2 regions of the Aquamicrobium sp. NLF2-7 genome follow, and region 1 is predicted to be linked to the other one. Evidence: riboswitches for the same ligand, from Rfam matches in the RefSeq annotation. Region 1 holds a riboswitch; the other holds the start of a gene.
What was found. A riboswitch is a leader RNA that binds a small molecule or an ion and turns the genes downstream of it on or off. The one in region 1 is predicted to bind cobalamin.

Region 1 (9,550 bases):
TCGAACACCGCATAGCCACCCGGCAGGAAGGCGTTCGGGCTGGCGCGGCGGGTCACCGCTGCGCCAAAGGTGCCCAGAACCTCCGCTTCCAGATTCCAGTCGGCGATGAAATGGCGCAGGCCAAGCACCGCCGTCAGCGGCACGGCTCCGTCGAAGGGCGTCTTCTTTCCGCCCGCCACTCTTTGCGTGCCATGCTGGTAGGAGATCGCCGCAGATGCCCACCAGTCGGCCTGGAACTCATATTCGCCGGCGATCTCGATGCCCCACAGTCTGACGTCCTCGACATTGTCATAGGTCCAGACATTGGGCCGCGTGGGATCGAGATTCATCGGCCCGCGAATGAAGTCCTGATAATCGGCATAGAAGATACCGGCGCTGAAGCTTCCGCGATCAAGCAGCCCTCTGAGGCCGATCTCGTAGTTCCTGACCGATTCCGGCTTCAGACCGGGATTGGGCAGAACGATGCCATTGATGAACGGGTCTCTGGCCGAAACGAACATCTGCTGCGACGTCGGCATCTTGAAGCCTTCGCCATAGGAGGCATAGGCTGAATAGCTGTCGTCCAGCTCGTAGATCAGGCCGAGCTTCTTGATGAGCCTGGTGTTGCTCGTCACCTCGGGCTCGTTGCCGGGAAGCGGCTTGTATCCCGTGTCCCCGGTGGGATCGATCCTGTAGGTCGCAAAGCGAACGCCGGGCGTGATCCTGAGCCGCCCGTCCAGCAATTCCATCTCATCCTGGATGTAGAAGTCCGCGCGGCGGGTCTTCACTTCGGGGAAGTTGTAGCCCTGATTGGTCTGGATCGTCGTCACGCCGGTGTCGGATCGGTGGACGATATTATAGCCGTCATAGGAGGAATCCGTCAGATCGCCGTCGAAACCGTAGATCAGCTTGTGGGCGATGCCGCCGGTGGCGAAACGGCTGGTCAGCTGCACATCCGCCTCAAGGAAGGTTTCGCCATAATTGCGCACCGGCGTGTAGGTGTCCGTACGCGTGGCGAAGATGCGTGTCTGCGTGCCCGACGTGTCGCGCTTCTGGGGTGAATAGGACAGCTGCCACTTGATTTCGTCGAGCAGCGGCGTGTTGAGCGTCCATTTGTGCTCCAGCGCCAGACGCGTCCTCTGCATGTCCAGCTCGCGCGGATAGCTGGCGCTGGCATAGCCGCTGGAGCCGGCAAAAGCGTCCCACACCTGATCCACTTCGGTATGGCGCCTGAAGAACTCCCCGGTCAACCTGAACTCGTGATCTTCGGGGGTCCAGACCAGCTTGCCGAGCGCGTTCCATGCGTAGGCGTCGGCATCGAACAGCTTGTCACAGCCGAAAGAGGCCGGACGCGGACATCCCCAGATGCCGCCGTCGGCGCGCGCATTCCTGAGCCGTGGCTCATGGGCGGACAGGTGGCCGAAACTCGCCAGCATCTGGAAATCGCCCTGCGAGGCCGCCGCCGTGAACTGCTTGCGGAAGCTGCCGTCGAAGCTGTCATAGGCGCTCTTGATTTCACCCGCCCATGGCTTGTCGGAACCATCCAGCAAATCCTGCGGATCGCGGGTGCGAAACGAAACGACGCCGCCCAGTGCATCCGCCCCCCAAAGCACGGAAGACGGACCGCGAACGATTTCGACCGCCTTCATGTTGAAGGGATCGGCGAAATCGCGGCTGCCGTAGATCGTCTGCTCCTGAACCCGCGCGCCATCGACAAGGATCTGCACCCGGTTGCCGCCGACGCCCCGGATGCTGAACGAACCGAGCTGGCCATAGGGATTGTTGAGAGAGGTTTCGCGGTCGACGCTCAGACCGGGAAGATAACGCACCATGTCGTCGATATCGCGAACGGCCCTGCTGTCGAGTTGTTCGCCGGTCAGGATGGTGACGTTCTGCGCGACATTGAACAGTTCGTTCGGGCCGCGCTGGGCAGTGACGGTTATGCGCTCCAGAAGAATGGTTTCTTCAGGCGTCAAAAGAGGAGCCCGCGCCCCTTCAATGTCCTCCGTGCTCTGCTCGGCTCTCGTTTGCCCGAAAGCATTTCCCGGACCTGCCAGAGCGATCGCCGCCACCCCAAGGCCAAGCCATGCGATAAAGCCCGGCCTGCGGCGACCCGTATTGTTTGTGGTAGAATATGTGAAGACAGCCATTGCTCCCCCTCTCTTTAACAACGGGGTTCGCAAGACGGATGCCGCGTCCGGTTTCCTCTACCGAATGCCGCACATTCCAGTGGTCCACCCCGCCCACCGAACTTCCATGGTCAGGCAGGTCTCCTGGCTCACAGGTCATCATGCACCGGCTGTCTTCCCGGCAAAGCCAGTGACAATGAGCGACGGCGCACTCTCTGCTTACAGTTGCGGGGCAGCCCCGGATTTTCACCGGATTCCCTCTTAGCTTTCGCTCTCCGGAGACAACGAAAGAACCATAACCGCGCTCCCGATAACATGGACGCCCGGCAAGTCAATTGCCGCCGGACAGTTAAAGCATGCCGCTCGAAAGAGGGAACCGGATTCGAGGCAATAACATTCGTGAAAACAATGACTTAAAGCGGAATGAGCAAATCCGAAAGATCGCGACACGCTTCAGGTCCGGTCGCCTGCGCCAAACCTCTCCGCAACGATGCGCCGGCGGCCGTGCGGGGAGGTTCAGATGGCTGCGGCAGCCGCCGGCAAGATGCCCTGTGACAGACACAGCAATTGCGTCGGCCGGCGCGGACACGGCCCCACAGGCAGTCCATGGGCCTGAAGGCGGTCGGCACATGGCGGATCGGTTCTATCTGCCGTTGAACACCGGCTTGCGCTTTTCCCGGAACGCTGCAACGCCTTCCTTCAGGTCTGCGCTGGTGCGGACGACGGCAAGGTCGCGCTGGGCACGCGCAAGCTTTTCCGAAGGTGTCTGGATAAGCGTATGATCGACGACGAAGCGCTTCAGCGTCTTCAGCACCAGCGGCGCCATATCTTCCATCTCGCGCGCCATCGCCAGCGCGGCCTCCAGATGCGTGCCGTCTTCCACCACTTCGTTGGCAAGCCCGATCTCGCAGGCGCGGCGGCCGGAAACGGTTCGGCCAAGCAGCATGATCTCCATGGCCATCTTATGCGGTATGCGCCCTGCCAGCGTGGCAATCATGCCGCCTGTCAGCCCGACCTTGCCTTCCGGATAGGAAAAACGGGTGTTCTCGGTCACCACGCACAGATCCGCCATTGCGGCCATCACCAGCGCCCCGCCGACGCACCAGCCATGGACAGCGCATATGACCGGCTTTTCCGTGACGATGCCGATCGTTGGTATGCAGCGCCAGAGTTCGGGAATGTCCGAGACATCGGCGCCGGAAGAAAACGCCTTTTCCCCTGCGCCCGTGATGATCGCGACGCGCTGATCTGAGCTGTCAAATTCGGCAAAGCGCCGCTGCATCTCATTCGCCACCTCGGCATTGATGGCATTCATCTTCTCCGGGCGATTGATGGTGAAGATGGTCGTCCTGCCATCCTGTCTTACGTCCAGTGCTGACATTAAGTCCTCCAGTGCTGTGCATGTCCGTCCGGGCCGCTCCGGCCGCCGGATATCAGTTGTCGTCGAGCAGAATGCGGGCGTCGACGGCCACGCAACCCTTTCCGGCCTCTGCAACAAGAAGCGGATTCACGTCGAGTTCGCAGAAGCGGGGGCCGATGTCCGATACGATCCAGCTGATCCGCGACACGGCCTGGGCAGCGGCATCGATGTCGAGTTTCGCGCTGCCCCTGAAGCCCTGCATCAGCTTTGCGATCTGCAGGCTTTCGATCATCGATCGTGCCTTCCTCTCGCAGACAGGGGCCATCGCCACCGCCACATCCCTGAGCAGCTCGACCAGAACGCCGCCGGCGCCGACGATGATCATCGGGCCAAACTGCGGATCGTTGCGGGCGCCCACCAGCAGTTCGACCTTGCCGGTGCGCATTTCCTGAACGAGAAAACCCTCGATACGCGCATCGGGAAGCTTCTGCGCGATGGATGCGCCCATCTGCGTTACGGCCCGCGCGACATCGTCCGGCGTTTCGAGGCCGAGCACGACACCGCCGACGTCCGATTTATGCACGATGTCAGGAGAGACCACTTTCACCACGAAGGGGCCGTCCAGCAGCGCCGCCGCTTCGCTCGCCTGCTCGCGAGTGCCGACGATCTGGCCGCGATTGACGGGCACGCCGTTTTCGCCGAGGAACGCTTTTGCCTCTGCCTCACCGACACTTCCGGACAAGCCTTCGGGCAGGCTTACCGGCCCCATGGCTGCCGGGCGCGCCGGCGCCGTGGCAGGCTTCGTATCCGCAAGCCGGCCCCAGGCTTCGGTCGCGCGGATCGCGTCATCGAGACTGTCCGTGTAGATGATCTTCTGCGAGCGAAGGAACGATCTGGCCGCATCGGCCGACTGCCCCTGCTGAAGCACGATGATATGCGGCTTCACATGGCCCTCGTCCCGGGCCGCGACGGTGGCCTCATCAAACCTGCGGCACAGAAGCTCGACATCCGGGGCCGTGGTGATCGCCGACAAGATGAGATCGCTGCCGGTGTCGGTAATGATCGGCTTGAGCGTCGATGCCCCGACAACCAGCGAGCCACCCTGCTTTGCGGAGCCGAGATCGACGGGATTGGAGCCCGCGACATTGGCGGGATAGATTTCGGACAGTTCACGGGCCGTCTCGGCGCTGAATTGCGCCAGCGCTATGCCGTGATCGGTGAGGCGGTCGGCCGTAACGGCACCACCGCCACCGGAAGTCGTGACAATGGCCACGCGCTTCGGCCGGGCCTGCGGGAAGCGTGCCAGCGATGCAGCCAGCAGCACCATTGCATCCGGGTCGTCCATCGTCAGCACGCCGCAATCACGGCAGGCGGCCTCGAAGGCCTGATAGCTGCCGGCCAGACTGGCGGTGTGCGAGAAGGCCGCGGCTGCGCCGAAGGCCGTGCGGCCGGCCTTGACGGCGAGCCATGGCTTGCCGGCGGCATGGGCGCGCCGGGCCGTCTCGATGAAGCGCGCCGGATCCCTGATGCCTTCGATATAGCTGCATATGACGCGCGTGCGCTCGTCCTCGATCAGATAGTCGACGAAATCGCACATATCCATGTCGGCCTGATTGCCGATGGAGAAACAGTGCGAAAAGCCCAGCCCACGGGCCATGGCCTTGTCGAATATGGTGGCCATCAAGGCACCGCTCTGGCTCACCAGACCGATGTCGCCCTTCGGCATTTCATCCACGAACAGGGCTGGCGAAGCGCACAGGACGAGATCGTTCGCCGGGCTGATGATGCCAAGGCAGTTGGGACCGATGATGCGCATGTTGTGGCGGTTGGCCGCCGCGACGACCTGACGCTCCAGTTCCGCGCCTTCCGGGCCCGCATCGGAAAACTTGGCGGTGATGACGATCGCCGCCCGCGTGCCGGCCGCACCACAGGCCTCCACCGCATCCTTGACGGCATCCCGCGGCACCGCCATCACGGCCATATCCGGCGGGGTTGGCGTATCCGCGATGGAGGGATAGCACCTGATGCCAAGCAACTGCTCCCGCTTCGGGTTTATCGGATAGATGGCGCCCGAAAAGCGATGGTGGACCAGATTCTTGTAGATGCGGCCACCGAATTTGGTCAGGTCTTCCGAGGCACCGATGACGGCGACTGATCGCGGCGCGAGTATTCCCCGTGGCTGCGCTGCGCCACCAGAAAGCGTAGTCATCCTGTTTGCTCCGTATGCTTGGCTTGTTTCAATGAGCGGACGAAGGCCGTGCGGACTTATCCTGCATGTGTCTGCGTTTCATGGCTGCGCGATAGTCGCGGATACGCTGCGCCAGACCGGGCCGCACCGCGGAGCGCACCAGCGCCGCCAGATCCCGGTCGAGAAGGGCCGGGTCATCGCCTGCCGCACAGCGAATTGCGGCGAAGGTTTGGGGATCGAGCCGGACAGCGGCGGCCGTGGCCTTCTCCACCATCATTTCCAGCCCGGTTTCCGTCACGTGGCCGGTCGCAAGCCCGGTTTCCAGCGCCTTCTCTGCATCGACAGTCTCACCGGAGGCAATGATTGAAAGTGCTTCGTCTTCCCCGATCCGCGCCGCCAGCCGGCGGGTTCCCAGAACGAGCCCGAAGGCAGCCCCCGGAAAGCTGAAGGACGCATCGGGAAGCGCAAGCCGCGTGGAACAGGCGGCGAAAAGATCCGCTCCGGCGCCAAAGCAGCGGCCTCCGGCGATTGCCAGCGTGGCGAAGGGCGCCGACCACAGGCGCGCCAGAAGCTGCTCGATCCTGATGAAGCGCATCAGCAGGTCAGCATCGGGCGCCTCCTCGATGCCGGCAAGATCAAAGCCGGTGCAGAAGTTGCGCCCTTCCCCTTCGATGACCAGCATTCTCGTTCCGTTGCCGAGGGCCTCATCAAGCCCGCGATGCAGAGCTTCGACAAGATCATGCGACAGGGCATTGCCCTGTTCCGGCCGCGAAAGCGTCAGCGTCATGCGGACATCTGCTTTGTGGATGGTCAGTGGCATTTCAGGCCTGAGTGCCCCAGATGTTTGGCATGACCGAGTTGGAATAGCCTGAGATGAACGACTTCATGCCGCCTTCGGGCGGAAACACATTGCGCTCGATCGCTCCGATATCGCCGCCATAGACATGAATGCTGATCGAGACGCGATCGTCGCACGCATTCCAGACCTTGTGGATGTCGCCGACATCGGGCGACACCATCACGACCTGACCGGGGTCAAGACGTTCGGTTTCACCAGCCACCGGCTTGCCATCCTGCATCTCGTAAGCTTCCGAGATTTCCGCTCCCCGCAGCATTCCCACCAGCCCCCAGGTCGTGTGGTTGTGGATGGGCGTCTGCTGCCCCGGTCCCCAGACAAAGCTGACCACGCAGAAGCGGTCCTGCGGATCGCAGTAAAGCAGGTGCTGCTGGTAGCGGTCCGGATTGGCCGCGGCCCATTCTTCCGGGAGCCAGTCATCATGCGCCACCAGCGCTTCCAGATAGGTCTTGCCCCTTTCCAGAAGGACAGGCTCGTTGCCATCGGCCTCTTCAACCAGCCTGCTCATCTGGGAGAGGAATGTCCGAAGCCTTTTGGTGTTGGTCGTCATCTTGTTCTCCTCACGAACTCGTTTCATATCGCCGGGGTCAGCAGGGACCGGCGAATGCTTTCCCCGTGCTCATCGAGAGCAGGAGGCGCCTTGTAAATGGGCGGCGACTGACCATCGATCCTCACCGGGCTTGCAAAGGTGCGTGTATGCACACCATTTGGCAGAGCCATTTCCCGGACCCATCCCATGTGCTCGACCTGAATGTCCGACAGGGCCTGGGAATAGCTGTTGATGGAACTGCACGGCACCCCTGCACGCCTCAGATCTTCCAGCAGTTCGGCAACTGTACGGCGCGCGAACTCGCCGTTCAAAATCCGGGCAAGTTCCTTCTGGTTCCGCGCGCGGTCGATCGTGGTCACAAAACGCTCGTCTTCAAACAGGTCCGGGCGGCCGACGACTTCGCACACGCTGCGCCACAGCCGGTCGTTGCCGGCCGCAAGAACGAAGCTGCCATCGGAAGCGGTGAAGGCTTCATAGGGCGCATTGCGGGGATGTGCAGCGCCCAGCGCGCGCGGGTCCCGGCCGCTGGCGAAATATTCGCTGGTTTGAAGAGCGGCTATGGCGAGGCTGGCCCCCAGCATGGACACGTCGATATAGCCCCCCTTGCAGCCCTGCCTGACCCGCGTCAGCAGTGAGGCGATGGAAAACGCTGCATAAAGCCCGGTTGCGAAGTCCGAGATCGGAATGCCGCATTTGACAGGTTCGCCTCCCTCATTGCCGGTCACGCTCATGATGCCCGACATCGCCTGCACGGTAAGATCGAAACCGCCTTCGCCAGCACGGGGCCCGTCCTGCCCGTAAGCTGACAGGGAGCAGTATATCAGGCTGGGCATCTCCTGCGCGAACCTGTCATAGCTGAGCCCCAGACGCTGCATCGCGCCCGGCCGGTTGTTTTCCACAACGACATCCGCCTCCCCGATCAGCCGCACGGCAATGGCATTGTCGGCAGGGTTCTTGAGATCGAGAGCGATCGAACGCTTGTTGCGGTTGAGGGAAGCGAAATTCTCGCTGAATCCGTCGCTGTGAGGTGGCCATTGACGCATTGTATCACCATCGGGCGATTCCACCTTGATGACGTCGGCCCCCATGTCGGCAAGCAGCATGGAGCAGAAAGGCCCGGCGGCGACATGGCAGAACTCGACGACCTTGACCCCGGCTAGCGGCGCTGTGGCGCTGGACTTGGTTTCCGACACTTGAACTCTCCCGAATTGGTTCTGCTTCGCACCTGATCGCCGTAAGGCCGTGGCAGCATGGTGGTTTGCGCATCCCGATTTCGCGGGCTGCGCGGAATGTGTGGTCGATCCGGTCAGGCCGACAGCTGGCTCACGAATTTCGTATCCAGATAGGCGTCCAGCCCTTCGCTGCCGCCTTCGCGGCCATGGCCGCTGTCGCCCACCCCGCCAAACGGTGTTTCGATAGGCCCCAGACCGAAATGATTGATCGACAGCATGCCGACCTTCACGCCCCTTGCAGCCAGTGCGGCACGCCGCGACGATTGCGTGAACGCGTAGCCGGCCAGCCCGTAAACGGTAGCATTGGCAAGCCCGATGGCCTCGTCATCATCCCCGAAACGATTGATCAGAGCGACCGGCCCGAACGGCTCTTCCTTCATGATGCGGCTCGTCTGCGGAACATCCCCGAGCACGGTGGGCGCGTAAAAATATCCGGCATTGCCCAGCTTGCGGCCGCCTGCATGAAGGGTCGCGCCATCGGCTACCGCCTCGTTCACCAGTGCAGATACCGCATCGGCGCGCCGGCTGGTCGCAAGCGGGCCCATATCCGCATTGTCCGCACCGGCGCCCACTTTCAGGGAATTCGCCTTGCGCACGAACGCATCGAGAAACGCCTCGTAAGACCCCGACTGGACGAAGAAGCGCGTCGGCGAAATACAGACCTGCCCCGCATTCCTGTACTTGAACGCAGCAAGCTGGGTGGCCGCGGCCACAGCATCCGCATCATCGAAAACGATCACCGGCGCATGGCCGCCAAGCTCCATGGTCGTGCGCTTCATGTGAGCGCCGGCCAGGGATGCCAGATGCTTGCCCACCGCCACCGAACCGGTGAACGAGATCTTGCGGATTTCCGGCGCTGCGATCAGGTGAGCCGAGATTGCCGGCGGATCTCCGAATACCAGATTGAGAACCCCGTCGGGCAAGCCGGCCTGCGCCAGGCAGCGTGCGACCTCGCACACGGCACCGGGCGCTTCCTCCGGACCTTTGATGATGATCGTACAGCCGGCAGCCAGTGCTGCCGCAATCTTGCGCACCGCCTGAGAGACGGGAAAATTCCACGGGCTGAAAGCGGCGACGGGACCGACGGGCTCCAACATGACCTGCTGGCTGACGCCCGGCAGCCGGGCAGGAATGATGCGGCCATAGGCCCTGCGCCCTTCTTCCGCATACCATTCCATGATGTCGGCCGCATTGTCGACTTCGGCAACGGCCTCCCGCAGCGGCTTGCCCTGTTCCCCCGTCAGCAGCAGCGCAAT
Region 2 (9,550 bases), on a different contig from region 1:
GATCAGCGGCAGCGCGATCAGCATGATCAGGGCAGCCACCCAGGAAAGCGGCAGAACGCAAACGAAGATGGCGAGCGGAACGATCACGGCGCGCCAGCGCAGCGGCTGGAAACGCGCGACATAGGGCACCACCGCCTCGGCCTGCTCGGCCATCGTGCTGGCGACGAAGCCGGATGACGGGCGCGACGCATCGAGCGGCGAGCGGGTGGCGAGCACCGAAACGGCATGATCCCGCAGCCGGGAAAGCTCCCGCCGCGCGGCGAGGAAGGCAAGGCGCGATCCTGCCCGGTCCATACCCGCCCGCACCACGCCAAGCAGGAAGACGCCGACGGCCGGCCAGATCACCGCGTTCATGCCGGTGCCGGCAGCGATGTCGCCGATGGCCAGCGCCAGCAGAGCGGCCTGCCCGATCCAGATCAGTGATGCCGCCGACTGAAGAAAGATCGGCAGTCTGCCCGGCGAGGCGGACGGCTTTGAAACGCGGCGCCGGCGCTTCGTCCTGACCGCAACCTGCTCCGAAATTTGGGGGATTTCGGCTTCAGCCGGCCTTCGCAGGGCCGGTTCCTCAGCCAGTTGCCGGGCAATCGCCGTGTCGAGCGCACTCACGGTTGTCCGTCCCCCCTGCGTTTGCGGCCAAGCGAGACGATGCGATCCTTCGCATCGAGCAGCCTCGTCACCTTTGAGCCGAGGCTGAGCAGTGTCGCCAGCCGTTCCGTATCGAGTCGTTTGACGTCATCATACCAGTTCGTGAGCTGTTCGATGAGTCCGTTCATCTCCATAAGGCGGGACTGTGCGTAACGTTCCTCCTCGCTGCTGGGCTGCTGCATGAGAAGCTCGCGCAGCACCGAAAGGGTGGGATCGACCTCGCGCTTCTTGCGCTCCTCCGCCAGCGTGCGCAGGATCTGCCAGATGTCATCGGGTGCGGCGAAAAAATCGCGACGGTCGCCGGGAATGTGGCGCAGCATCACCAGATTCCACGCCTGAAGCTCGCGCAGCCCCATGGAAACGTTGGAGCGCGAAATGCCGAGCCCGTCCACGATCTGATCTGCGCAGAGAGGTTCCGGCGACACATAGAGCAGCGCGTAGATCTGGCCGACCGTGCGGTTGATGCCCCAGCGGCTGCCCATCTCGCCGAAGTGCAGCACGAAAGACTGTATGAGTGGCGGAAGGTTCATGGCGGACCAATTTTCAGAAATTTCTGAAAATTCAGTACGTCCCGCCACGCCAGAAGTCACTTGGGCACCATGTCGCACCCGTACACGTACGAAAGAAAATCCGTGCGAACATGAGGGAAAGCTGGCTTCGACCAGCGTCAGAAGCCGATCGTTTCCTCGAACCGGTCCCATGAGCGATACATTTCGTATCGCCCAACCCCGCGGATCGGCACATGGCCGTAATAGGGCGAAAGCTGCAACTCGGCCGCGATCTCGCCCTTGCCGGCGATCGCACCCGTGTAGATGGCCGATGCCAGCCCGGTGCGGTTCGCACCATGGTCGCAATGCACCAGAAGCGGCTTTTCCGCGTCGCGCATCAGGGCGGCAAGTTCGGCAGACTTTTCGACGGGCAGGCCCTTCGACGAGGACATCGGGAAATCGATGATCCTGATGCCGTGGCCCTCCGCCGCCGCGCGCGCTGCCAGCGCTTCGGCATCAGGGGTCTCGTTGCGCAGGTTGATGATGGTGCGGATCTGGTAGCGGTCCGCATAGGTCGCGACGTCGTCCCCGTCCGGTTGTCCGGAGCGGTAGAATTCGCCCGGTATCACCTCATGGAAGTTGCCGAGCAATTGCTGCACGCCCATATGAGCGCCCATCAACAGCGGGGCGCCGAGCAATACGGCCGCGAATACCCATATACGTCCCAATGCAGACTTCCCCGCCTTTGATCCCGGCTACCCCTGACAGCGAATTGCGACAGGAACAAGAATACGCCGTACGGCCATTGCCGCAGGCTCAGTTGCGGCCGGTCAGGCGGGTGAAATGGCCCATCTTGCGGCCGGGACGCGCCTCTGCCTTTCCATAGAGATGGACAAGGACGTCCGGTTCCGCCACGAGTTCAGGCACGCGCGCGACATCGTCGCCGATCAGGTTCTCCATCACGCAGGCGCTGTGATGGCGCGTGTCGCCCAGCGGCAACCCGGCAATGGCCCTGATGTGCTGTTCGAACTGCGAAACGACGCAGGCGGCTTCGGTCCAGTGGCCTGAATTGTGCACCCGCGGCGCGATCTCGTTGACCAGCACCGACCCGTCGTCCAGCACGAAGAACTCCACGCCGATGACGCCCACATAGCCGAGCGCTTCGAGTATCGAGGCGGCAGCCGCCCGCGCAACGTCGGCGGTAATGTCGGGAACGGCGGCAGGCACGGTGGAGGTGTGCAGGATGCCGTCGCGATGGACGTTGCGCGCCGGCGCATAGGTCTCCACCCTGCCGTCCGCGCCCCGCGCACCGATCACCGAAATCTCGCACCCGAAGGAAATGAGCCCTTCGAGGATCAGCGGCACCGACCCCATCGCCTCGAAGACGCCGGAATAGCTGCCGCTTTCCATATGGCGAAACACGCGCTGGCCCTTGCCGTCATAACCCATGCGGCGCGTCTTCAGCACGCCGTTGCCGCCGAAGCTGTGCAGGGCGGACGCAAGGTCCGCGTCGCTGTCGACGGCAAGGAAGGGGGCCGTGTCGATACCGATGCCGTTGAGGAACTGCTTTTCGCTCAGCCGGTCCTGCGACACCTCCAGCGCGCGCGGCGGCGGCAGAACGGGCACGCGCCCGGCGAGCCTCTCGGCGGCCTCCACCGGCACGTTCTCGAACTCATAGGTTATGACATCGCTGATTGCGGCCAGTTCGGCCAGCCCGGCCGGATCGTCATAGGCAGCCACGATCTGCCGGTTCGCCACCTGCGCGGCCGGGCAATCGGCCTGCGGCTCCAGCACGGCGATGCGGTAGCCGAGGCGGGCGGCTGCCATGGCCAGCATGCGGCCAAGCTGGCCGCCGCCAACGATGCCGATGGTCGATCCGGACGCCAGCATCACGCGTCGTCCTTCGGCTCGAGGGCAACCTTGTCCGTCTGCGCGGCGCGCCAGGCTTCCAGCCGCCCGGCCAGCGCATGGTCGGTGAGCGCCAGCACGGCGGCGGCCAGAAGTGCCGCATTGACCGCGCCGGCCTTGCCGATGGCCAGAGTGCCGACCGGAATGCCGGCCGGCATCTGCACGATCGACAACAGCGAATCCTGCCCCGACAGCGCCTTCGATTCCACCGGCACGCCGAACACGGGCAGCGACGTCATCGCCGCCGTCATGCCCGGCAGATGCGCGGCCCCGCCGGCGCCGGCCACCACAACCTTGTAGCCGGCAGCCTTCGCGCCGTGGGCAAAATCATAGAGACGTTGCGGCGTGCGATGCGCGGAAACGATGAGGCTTTTGTGGGACACACCAAGCTCGGCGAGCGTTTCGGCGGCGTGGCGCATGGTCGCCCAGTCGGACTGGCTGCCCATGATGATGGCGACATCGGCTTGTCGGTCGGTCAATGGCCTGCTCCCGTCAGCTAAAGCGGCGACGTAGCGGAATTTTCGCCACCCCGCAAGGACGAGAAGTGCGGCGGGCATTCCTGATCCCGTACTGTCGGAATTGACACGCCGTGCCAGCGATGCTTAGCGTCGCAACCGGAACTGGTTCCGATTACGGATGAAAAGGGAACACGGTCTGCCGCATTGCCGGCAAAGCCGCGACTGCCCCCGCAACTGTAGCCGCCGAGCCTCCCCCGATATGCCACTGGATCTTAACGGTCCGGGAAGGCGGCGGGAGGCAATGACGCGGAAGTCAGGAGACCTGCCGGTTCCGGTCACCCATGTCTGATCTCGGGGTGAGATCGGGCGCGGCCGTCCGCAGCGGTGACACGAAACGTGTTGCCGCGTGCCGGTACGGCCGGGGGTGCAGACTGCACCTCCCCTGCCTGCCAGTTCCCGGTGAAAGGCTGTTTTTCCGGGCGCACCCGTGCCCGGCAGGGGGAAATGACGATGAGAACAACGATTCTGGCGGCCGGCATCTGCTCGCTGACGCTTACCGGTACCGTCCGGGCGCAGGATGAAAGCCCGCAGGCCACCGATGTCATCGAGCTGAAGACAATCTCGGTAACCGCCAACCGCACCCCGACCCAAAAGAACAAGGTCGGCTCGAAGGTGGAGCAGATCACGCAGGCGGAAATCGGGGCGAAATCCCGTCCGGTCCTCAGCGACTATCTGAACCTGCTGCCCGGCGTTTCGGTTGCCAGAAATGGCGGCCTCGGCGGCACAACCGGCCTTTTCGTGCGCGGGCTTGGCTCCGGCTACGTCAAGACGCTCTACAATGGCATCGACATTTCCGATCCAACCGGCACACAGGTGCTGACGCATTACCAGTATCTTCTCACCGGCGGCATCAGCAATGTGGACGTTCTGAAGGGCTCCCAGAGCACCCTCTACGGTTCCAGTGCCATAGCCGGTCTGGTGAACATCTCGACACTCGGCCAACCGGACAGCGGCATTCACCATACGGTCGAGGCCGAGGGCGGTTCCTTCGGCACCGTGCGCGGCCGCTACGGATTTACCGCTGCGAACGAAGGATCGGGATTCGCGGGCAACATCTCGGGACTGCACACCGACGGCATCTCGGCCCGGGCAGACGGCCGGGAGCGGGATGGGCTCGACAGTCTGAATATCGACCTAACCGCCGAACACAGGATCAACGAAGCCTTTTCGGTCTTTGGCTCGGTCCTGCATCTCAATTCCAAGGCCGAGTTCGATGGCAACGGCCCCGACGATCCCGACAGCTATGAGCGGGCGAGGATGACCGGAGGCCGGTTCGGCCTCAATTTCGATCTCATGGACGGCAGGCTGAAGAACACCGTCTCCGCTCAAGGTTTCAAATCGGACCGTGAAAGCGTGTGGGACGGGTCTCCCAGCCTCTTCATCGGCACGCGGCAGAAGATCGACTATCAGGGGTCGTTCGAGGCGACGGAACGAGTTCTCCTGCAATATGGCCTCGACCATGAAAAACAGGAAGCCGACGATGCCGGCGGCGGCAGCCCGCTGGGCAAGTTCGACCTCACCGGCGCGTGGGCTCAGGCGGTCCTCGAACCGGTGAATGATCTGGTGCTCACCGCTGGGCTTCGCCATGACGAGCATTCCGAATTCGGCGGACACACCACCTATCGCGGCACGGCGTCCTACCTGTTTGCCATCACAGGAACCCGCCTTCATTCATCTTATGGAACAGGTTTTCTGGCTCCAAGCCTCTACCAGCTTTACGCCCCCTCCAGCGTCGGCAACCCGAACCTTCAGCCCGAGACGAGCCGCAGCTTCGACATCGGTGTGGAGCAGCAGTTGCTGGGCGGGGCGCTGACGGCCGATGTCACCTACTTCCACATCAGGGTGGACGACAAGATCGACTGGATAAACGATTTCAGCTATCCGTGGGGCGGCTACTACGACCAGACACCCGGCACCACGCGCTCGAAAGGTGTCGAAGCTTCCTTCACCTACGCCGCCACCGGCTGGCTCGACCTCGGCGGCTCCTACACCTATACGGATTCCCGCAAGGCGGACGGCACCCGCAACGTCCGTATTCCGCGACATGCCGTTGTCCTTTCGGCCGAAGCACGGCCCACCGAAAAATGGACCATTGGCGCAGACGTGAAATTCGTCGCGGATGTCGTGGACGGCGGCGCAAAGCTGGATGATTATGTGCTGCTCAACGCCAAAGTCGCCTACCAGCTCACGGAGTCCACGCAGATCTATCTTCGGGGTGAAAACCTGCTCAACGAGAACTACCAGACCGTGAAAGACTACGGCACACCCGGTATCGCTGCCTTCGCGGGAATCAAGGCGAAGTTCTAAAGCAGTTCCAGCAAAAGTGCGCAGCGGTTTTGCGTCCGGAACTGCGTGGAAACATGGAGATAGAGTATTGGAAGTGATCCCTTTTTCACCGGAAATGCTCTAGTGCCCGGAGGCAACCGCCGAAAGCATTCCCCTTTGCGCGCCATTTTTGCGGCATGGCGCGCAAATCTGCTGACGGCATTTGCCGTGGGTCTTTCGGTGATGCCGACCCTTGCGCAGGATACCGCGCCCCACCGCGTCGTTTCCATGAACCTGTGTACCGACCAGCTTGCCATGCTGATTGCCGGCGAGGGGCAGCTTCATTCCGTCTCCGTGCTGGCCAGCGACCCGCGCAGCTCGGCGATGGCGCGGCAGGCGGAAGCCTTCGTGATCAATCACGCGCTTGCCGAGGAAATCTTCCTCATGGAAGCCGACCTCGTTCTCGCCGGCACGTTCTCCTCGCGCGCCACCGTCGGGTTGCTGCGCCGTCTGGGATTCAGGGTTGAGGAATTCGCCCCGGCAACCTCCTTTGACGATGTCCGTAACCATATCGCCCGCATCGGTGAGCTCCTCCATCGCCAGCAGCGCGCCGCCGAACTGATCGCCGAGGTGGACGCCGGTCTTGCGCGTCTCGCCTCCGGCCCGCAATCCGGCCAAACCATCGCGCTGTACGAGCCAAACAGCTACACGGCGGGCAGCGGCACACTGGCCAACGAGATCTTCACCGCGGCGGGGTTGGTCAACATCGCCGAAAGGCTAGGAATCGCCGGCTCGGCGCGCCTGCCGCTGGAGCAGCTCATCATGGCAAAACCCGATCTGATCGGCCGTTCCAGCAGCGATTACGGCACACCGGCGCTGGCGCAGGAAAACCTCGTCCACCCGGCTTTCCGCGCCCTCGCAGGGCAGAAGGTCGTGGATCTGCCGGTCGCGAAAATGATCTGCGGGGCGCCCTTCACCCTTGATGCCGCCTTCATGCTGCAGGATGCGGCGAGGGAACAGAGCCAGCCATGAACGCCGATCGCCGTTACCATTTCCTGATCGCGCTGCTTGCCGCACTCACGCTGGTGCTGTTCCTGTTGTCGCTGACGGTCGGCCCGGCGGCCATCGGCTTTGGCGACAGCATGGCGGCTCTGTTCTCCGGCAAAGCCGATGGCGTTGCCCTCATCATGCGCGAGATCAGGCTGCCGCGCGCCATTCTCGGGCTGATGATCGGCGCGACGCTCGGCCTCTCCGGCGCTGTCCTGCAAGGCTATCTGCGCAATCCTCTGGCAGAACCCGGTCTGCTCGGCATCAGCGCCTCCGCCTCGCTGGGTGCCGTTCTTGCCATCTATACCGGCCTGTCCGCCGCCTTCCTGCTCGCTCTGCCGCTTGCCGCCCTTGCCGGCGCGGTAGCAGCCGTTCTGATCGTGCAGGCCCTTGCCGGTGCGCGGGGGTCGGCCCTCATCGTCATTCTCGCCGGTATTGCCGTCACCAGCTTCGCCGGGGCCATGACCTCGCTGGCGCTCAACCTGTCGCCCAATCCGTTCGCGGCCCTTGAGATCATGTTCTGGATGCTGGGCTCACTCACCGACCGCTCAATGACGCATATGTGGCTCTCCGCGCCCTTCATGCTGATCGGCTGGATCATGCTGGGCTCGCTGGGGCGCGCACTCGATGCGCTCACCCTCGGCTCCGAAACGGCTGCCTCGATGGGCATCGAATTGCGCCGCGTGCAATTGCTGGCCGTGTTCGGCACGGCCGCCAGCGTCGGCGCAGCGACGGCCGTGGCCGGTGCCATCGGCTTCGTCGGGCTGGTGGTGCCGCACATCCTGCGCCCGCTGGTGGGGGCGCGGCCGTCGCGCCTGCTGCCGGCCAGTGCGCTCGGCGGTGCATCCATGGTGCTCGGCGCCGACATACTGGTGCGCATCATCGCTCCCGAGCGCGATCTCAAGCTTGGCGTGCTCACCGCAATCGTCGGTGCCCCGTTCTTCCTCTGGCTCGTCTTCCGCACCCGCAGGAGCCTCACGTGACTCTGCTCTCGGTCGAAAACCTTTCCGTCAGGCTCGGGCACCGGCAGGTGCTGAACGGGCTGGGATTCGAGGTCGAAGCCGGCGAATTCGTCGGGCTGATCGGTCCGAACGGAGCGGGCAAATCCACCCTTCTGCGTTCGGTGCTCGATCTGGTGCCGACACAGGGCCATATCCGCCTGTCCGGTGAGGTCGCCGGAGCCATGAACGCGCGCCGGCGCGCGACCCGCGTTGCCTATCTGGCGCAGGAGCGCGAAATCGCATGGGCCGTGCCGGTGGAGACGATCGTGTCCCTCGGCCGCGAACCCCACCGCGCAGGCTTCGCCACGCTGAATGCACAGGACAGAACCATCATCGATGCCGCCATGCAGCGCATGCACATCGAAGCCTTCCGCGACCGTATCGCCACCGAGCTTTCCGGAGGCGAAAAGGCACGGGTTCTGACCGCGCGCGCACTGGCGCAGGATGCGCCGCTGCTGCTGGCCGACGAGCCGACGGCCGGCCTCGATCCGGCCCATCAGATTTCGCTGATGCGCCTGTTCGCCTCGCTTGCCGCGGGCGGAAAAAGCGTGGTCGCCTCTCTGCACGACCTTGGACTCGCGGCGCGCTGGTGTTCGCGCCTGCTGCTGCTTCATGAGGGCGGCATCGTGGCCGATGGTTCACCAAAACAGGTGCTCACCCCGCAGAACCTGCGCGACATCTATGGCGTGGAAGCCTTTTTTGGCGAAGCCGGTGCCGGGCCGGTGATCCAGCCGCTCGATCTGGCAGGGCTGCTGCCCTGATCAGCCCTGCACCCTGCCCGCCCCGGGCGGACGCTTGCGGGTGGCAAGGAAGCGACTGACGCGCGCACCCGGAGGGGGCGCCGCTACTTTCAGCGGCTTCATGCCGTCGTCCAGCTCGCCGGAGAGATCGAGCGTGGCGCGTTCGCCCACCGCATCAAAATTCTCCTCAAGCCAGTCGCTGGCCGCATCGCGCCCGAGATCGCGCAGATATTCCAGAAACGCCCATTCGGCGTTGATCTTGGAGGAAGCTGACAGCCCTTTGAACGCCGCATCGGCATCGATGCGATGCATGCGGATATCGCGATACTCGCCATGCGGCAGCCGCCCCGCCGCGATCAGTTCCTTGACGAAGGCAATGGCACGGAATTCGCGCAGCAAGGCTGCATTGAAGGCGATTTCGTCCATGCGGTTCTGGATCTCGCTGGAGCTGGTCGGCACGCCCTCGCGCTGCACCGGGTTGATCTGGACCAGCAGCACGTCCTCGGTCTCGGTGGCCCTGAAAAAGGGAAACAGTGCCGGATTGCCGCCATAGCCGCCGTCCCAGTAAGGCACGCCATCGATCTCGACCGCGCGGAACAGTTGCGGCAGGCAGGCGGACGCCATCACCGTGTCGCGGTCGATCTCGCCATCGGAAAAGACACGGATCTGGCCGGTCTCGACATTGGTGGCCGAGATGAACACCTGCATGGCCTTGCAGGAGCGCACATTGTCGAAATCGATCTCGCTTTCGATCACATCGCGCAGCGGATTGAGACCGAGCGGATTGGCCAGATAGGGCGACACCACGCGTGACATGGTGTCGAACCAGATGTAGCCGGGCGAATTCTCGATCGACCAGTTGCCCCACAGCACATCCCATGGCGTGCGCTGCACCGGGCTGAAACGGCCCTTTCGCGCCACGGCGCGCCAGAAATCCT

Region 2: it holds a riboswitch for cobalamin, as region 1 does, so the genes downstream of both, MIC97_RS09255 (TonB-dependent receptor) here and MIC97_RS20025 (TonB-dependent receptor) in region 1, are expected to answer to the same signal.

Annotation. Positions count from the first base shown of each region.
Region 1 covers NZ_JAKSED010000003.1:325,152-334,701, reverse strand. Annotated here, with positions in the region: gene MIC97_RS20025 (TonB-dependent receptor) at 1-2,129, opposite strand, end outside; cobalamin riboswitch at 2,225-2,421, opposite strand; gene MIC97_RS20020 (enoyl-CoA hydratase-related protein) at 2,752-3,489, opposite strand; gene MIC97_RS20015 (acetate--CoA ligase family protein) at 3,542-5,677, opposite strand; gene MIC97_RS20010 (enoyl-CoA hydratase/isomerase family protein) at 5,706-6,443, opposite strand; gene MIC97_RS20005 (cysteine dioxygenase) at 6,478-7,062, opposite strand; gene MIC97_RS20000 (CoA transferase) at 7,086-8,255, opposite strand; gene MIC97_RS19995 (NAD-dependent succinate-semialdehyde dehydrogenase) at 8,369-9,550, opposite strand, start outside.
Region 2 covers NZ_JAKSED010000001.1:1,857,517-1,867,066, forward strand. Annotated here, with positions in the region: gene cydD (thiol reductant ABC exporter subunit CydD) at 1-606, opposite strand, end outside; gene MIC97_RS09235 (GbsR/MarR family transcriptional regulator) at 603-1,175, opposite strand; gene MIC97_RS09240 (tyrosine-protein phosphatase) at 1,313-1,810, opposite strand; gene MIC97_RS09245 (5-(carboxyamino)imidazole ribonucleotide synthase) at 1,950-3,026, opposite strand; gene purE (5-(carboxyamino)imidazole ribonucleotide mutase) at 3,023-3,520, opposite strand; cobalamin riboswitch at 3,646-3,844, shown strand; gene MIC97_RS09255 (TonB-dependent receptor) at 4,010-5,866, shown strand; gene MIC97_RS09260 (ABC transporter substrate-binding protein) at 6,002-6,856, shown strand; gene MIC97_RS09265 (iron ABC transporter permease) at 6,853-7,854, shown strand; gene MIC97_RS09270 (ABC transporter ATP-binding protein) at 7,851-8,633, shown strand; gene MIC97_RS09275 (patatin-like phospholipase family protein) at 8,634-9,550, opposite strand, start outside.